DNA from 2 places in the Micromonospora sp. WMMC273 genome. Region 1 is predicted to be linked to the other one. Evidence: riboswitches for the same ligand, from Rfam matches in the RefSeq annotation. Region 1 holds a riboswitch; the other holds the start of a gene.
The links. A riboswitch is a leader RNA that binds a small molecule or an ion and turns the genes downstream of it on or off. The one in region 1 is predicted to bind ZMP and ZTP.

Region 1 (2,381 bases):
GACTCGTTCTCCCGGGGCGCCGCCGTCGTGTCGGCCGGGCTCAGCCCAGGTCCACGGCGGGGTAGAGCGGGAACGGCGTGAGCAGGTCGGCGGCCTGCTTGCCGACGGACTCGGCGACGGCCGGGTCCAGCACGTACTTCGCCTTCGACGGTGCGCCGTCCGGGCCGGTGCCGGGCGTGGTCTGGCTGAGCACGGTGTGGATCAGCTCGGCGGTGGCGTCCATCTCCGTGGCGCCGAGGCCCCGGGTGGTGAGCGCCGGGGTGCCGATGCGGATGCCGGAGGTGTACCACGCGCCGTTCGGGTCCTGCGGCACCGAGTTGCGGTTGGTGACGATGCCCGAGTCCAGCAGCGCCTGCTCGGCCTGCCGGCCGGTCAGGCCGTACCCGGACACGTCGATGAGCACCAGGTGGTTGTCGGTGCCGCCGGTGACAAGCGTCGCGCCCCGGCGCAGCAACCCGTCGGCGAGCGCCTGCGCGTTGTCCACGATCCGCTGGGCGTAGTCGGCGAAGTCGGGGCGGCGCGCCTCGGCCAGCGCGACCGCCTTGGCGGCCATCACGTGCGGCAGCGGCCCGCCGAGCACCATCGGGCAGCCCCGGTCGACCTGGTCGGCCAGCTCCGGCCCGCAGAGGACCATGCCGCCGCGCGGGCCGCGCAGCGACTTGTGCGTGGTGGTGGTGACGATGTGGGCGTGCGGCACCGGGTCGAAGTCGCCGGTGAAGACCTTGCCGGCGACCAGCCCGGCGAAGTGGGCCATGTCGACCATGAAGGTGGCGCCGACCGAGTCGGCGATCTCCCGCATGATCCGGAAGTTGACCTTCCGCGGGTACGCGGAGTAACCGGCGACCAGGATCAGCGGCTTGAACTCGCGGGCCGCCTCGGCCACCCGGTCGTAGTCGATCAGGCCGGTGGCCGGGTCGGTGCCGTAGCTGCGCTGGTCGAACATCTTGCCGGAGATGTTCGGCCGGAAACCGTGGGTGAGGTGCCCGCCGGCGTCGAGCGACATGCCGAGCATCCGCTGGTTGCCCAGCTCACGGCGCAGCGCGAACCAGTCCGCCTCGGTCAGGTCGTTGACCTGCCGCGCCTGCGCCTTGCGGAGCGCGGGGGACTCGACCCGGTCGGCCAGGATCGCCCAGAACGCGACCAGGTTGGCGTCGATGCCCGAGTGCGGCTGCACGTACGCGTGCGACGCGCCGAACAGCTCCCGGGCGTGCTCGGCGGCGAGCGCCTCGACGGTGTCGACGTTCTGGCAGCCGGCGTAGAACCGGCGCCCGACCGTGCCCTCGGCGTACTTGTCGCTGAACCAGTTGCCCATCGCCAGCAGCGTCGCCGGCGACGCGTAGTTCTCGCTGGCGATGAGCTTGAGCGACTCGCGCTGGTCGGCCAGTTCCGCGGCGATGGCGTCGGCCACGCGCGGCTCGACGCCGCGGACGACCTCCAGCGCGCTGCGGAAGGCGGTGGACTCGGCGTTGCGCGACATGCGACCTCCAGGTGACGTGCGGAAGGCCCAGGCGCTCGGCATGCGTCCTCATGACGAGGCCGCTCCCCGATGGTGCTCCATCTCCACGCGCCAGTCACGGCCCGTGCCGATCCTACCGGCCCGGCCGGGACCTGCGGGGTTGGGCCGCCCGTCCCGGGGCACACCGTGGGGGAGGGCCGGCCCCGACCCGGCCCGGGGGGAGAGGAGGCACGACCATGACCACACCGAGCACCGGACGGCCGCTCGCCGTGGTGACCGGCGCGTCCAGCGGCATCGGGTACGAGCTTGCGGTCCAGTTCGTCGAGCACGGCTACGACGTGGTGGTCGCCGCCGAGGACGCGGCGATCGAGCGCGCGGCCGGTGACCTGCGGCGCGACGGCGGCCCGGAGGTGTACCCGGTCCGGGTGGACCTGGCTACGCCCGAGGGCGTCACCCGGCTGGCCGGCGAGGTGACCGGCCTGGGCCGGCCGGTCGACGCGCTGGCGCTCAACGCCGGGCGCGGCGAGGGCGGCGACTTCGTCGGCGGCACCGACCTGGCCGACGAGCTCACCGTGATCGACCTGAACGTCCGATCGACCGTGCACCTGGCGAAGCTGCTGCTGCCGGACATGGTCCGCCGGGGCGCCGGGCGGGTGCTGTTCACCTCGTCCATCGCCGCCACCATGCCCGGGGCGTACCAGGCGGTCTACAACGCCTCGAAGTCGTTCGTGCAGTCCTTCGCCGAGGGGGTGCGCAACGAGCTGAAGGACACCGGCGTCACGGTCACCTCGCTGATGCCGGGCCCGACCGACACCGAGTTCTTCGACCGTGCCGACATGACCGACACCCGGGTCGGCCAGGGGCCCAAGGACGACCCCCGGAAGGTGGCCGAGGACGCGTTCGAGGCGCTGATGAAGGGGGAGCA
Region 2 (2,381 bases), 270 kb from region 1:
CCCATCTACGCACCCGGCCCCGGCGGCGGACTCGTCCTGCTCCGCGACGAACCCCGCGTCGTGCTCGCCGCCGTCCTCGACACCCCCCACGGCCCCCTCACCGTCGCCGCCACCCACCTGTCCTTCGTCCCCGGCTGGAACGTCTGGCAGCTACGCCGCGTCGTCCGCGTCCTGCGCACCCTGCCCGCGCCCCGGGTCCTGCTCGGCGACCTCAACCTGCCCGCCGGACCCGCCGCCGCACTCACCCGCTGGCGGCCCCTCGCGAGGCGCCCCACCTACCCGGCCGGGCAACCCCGCGTCCAACTCGACCACATCCTCGCCGACCGCCACGGCCTCGACCGGCTCCCGCCCGTCACCGCCGTCCACACACCGCTGGCCACCATCTCCGACCACCGGCCCCTCGTCGTCGACCTCGGCTGACGCTCAGCCCAGCCCACTCTGCCGCCGCGCCGCGTCCACCGCGTTACGGAACAACATCGCCACAGTCGTCGGACCCACCCCGCCCACACGCGGCGTGATCGCACCCGCCACCGCGGCACACGACTCGTCCACGTCCGGCAGCAACCGCCGTCCCTCGTACCGCACCCCACCACCGACCACCACCGCGCCCGGCCGCACATGCTCCGGCTGCACGATCCCCGGCACCCCCGCCGCCGCGATCAGGATCTCCGCCCGCCGCGCGTACCGCGGCCAGTCCGCCACACCCGTGTGCACCACGGTCACCGCCGCGTTCGCCGTCGGCCGCTTCTGCGCCAGCAACATCGCAAGCGGCCGCCCCAACGTCGCACCCCGGCCCAGGACCACCACCTCCCGGCCCGCCACCGGCACACCGTGGAACGCCAGCAACGCCTCGATCCCCGCCGGCGTACACGGCAACGGACCCGGCAACCCCAACGCCAGCCGGCCCATGTTCACCGGATGCATCCCGTCCACGTCCTTGTCCGGATCCAGCTCCGCCAACGCCCGGTCGTAGTCCAGATGACCCGGAATCGGATACTGCACCAGCACCCCGTGCACCGTCTTGTCCGCGTTGAAATCCGCCAGCACCGCGTGCAGATCCACCTGCGACGCCGACGCCGGCAGATGCACGTGCGGCGACACGAAACCCAGGTCGGCCGCCTGACGTTGCTTGATCCGGATATAACCCGCGCTCGCGTCGTCGTCACCCACCAGCACCGTCGCCAGCGCCGGCGTCACCCCCGCCGCACGCAGCTCCGCCACCGACGCGGCGACCTCCGACAACACCCGCTCCGCCACCGGAGCACCCGGCAGCAACCGCGCAGAAGACATACGACACCTCGCCCGCGGAGGCCCAGGCGGTCGACCCCCGCGACGAGCTCCCCGATGGTTCACCCATCCCCGTGCCGCCAGTCGCGTTCCCCTCAGCCTGCCACAGCCTCCGCCGCCACCGCATCCACCACCGCCTGCCACCCCGGCAACGCCGCCAGCAGACCGTCCGCCCGCCGCCGCCGATCCGCCGCCGACGCCACCCCCAGATCCGCCAGCGCCGCCCCGAACGCCCGCTCCCGCTCCGGCGCCACCGCACCCAACACCACATGACACCGCGCGTACGTCACCAGCACCCAGAACATCGCCTCCCGATGCCGCCCCGCCTCGATCAGCTCAGCCGCACCGTCGAACACCACCGGCCGACCCGCCGGACCCAGATCCGCCCCGAACGCGAACCCGTCCCGCGGCAGCCGCGACGCCTCGTCGAACACCACCGCCAACCCGGCCAGATGCTCCCGCACCCGCGACGCGTCCACACCGCCGCCGTCGAGCGTGTCCAGCAGGCCCGCGTACCGATCCGCGAACCCGAACCGCGACAACACCCGCTCCGCCCGCACATACCGCCGCCGCACCGTCGGATCCGCCAGCCCCGCCACCGCCGGCCACACCGCCAGCAACGACGTCGGAAACACCCACGCCAGCACCTGCTCCGCCACCGGCGCCGGCGCCGAACCGCCCACCGCCCGCAGCCCGCCCTCGATCCGCCGCCGCACCCCGGCGCACCGCGCCCGCACCCACACCGGATCCGCGAACCCGGCCGCCACCCGCTCCCGCACCGCCGCCAGCCGCCCCGACGGATCCGCGATCACCCCATCGGTACGGAACATCGGCGCGAACACCCACGACCCCAGCACATCCTCCGGGCCACCCAACTCCGCCCACGTGACAGTGCTGACCTCCAGCAACACCCCCCGGTGCACGAACTTGCCCACCTTCACACCGGGCTCCCGGCGCACCAGCAACACGTCCACGTCCGACCACACAGGCAGCACCGCGTCGTCCGGCAACCCCACAGTCGACCCGCTGAACAACGCCCCCTCGATCGACGGATCCGCCCGCATCCGCTCCCGCACCCACTCGACCGCCACCGC

Region 2: linked by a shared signal. The riboswitch ahead of O7611_RS14060 (bifunctional 5,10-methylenetetrahydrofolate dehydrogenase/5,10-methenyltetrahydrofolate cyclohydrolase) and the one ahead of O7611_RS15435 (glycine hydroxymethyltransferase) in region 1 are both predicted to bind ZMP and ZTP.

What each region holds. Positions count from the first base shown of each region.
Region 1 is NZ_JAPZBE010000001.1:3,288,337-3,290,717, reverse strand. Features, by position in the region: gene O7611_RS15435 (glycine hydroxymethyltransferase) at 41-1,477, opposite strand; ZMP/ZTP riboswitch at 1,496-1,585, opposite strand; gene O7611_RS15430 (SDR family NAD(P)-dependent oxidoreductase) at 1,693-2,381, shown strand, end outside.
Region 2 is NZ_JAPZBE010000001.1:3,014,180-3,016,560, reverse strand. Features, by position in the region: gene O7611_RS14065 (endonuclease/exonuclease/phosphatase family protein) at 1-420, shown strand, start outside; gene O7611_RS14060 (bifunctional 5,10-methylenetetrahydrofolate dehydrogenase/5,10-methenyltetrahydrofolate cyclohydrolase) at 424-1,290, opposite strand; ZMP/ZTP riboswitch at 1,304-1,385, opposite strand; gene O7611_RS14055 (hypothetical protein) at 1,383-2,381, opposite strand, start outside.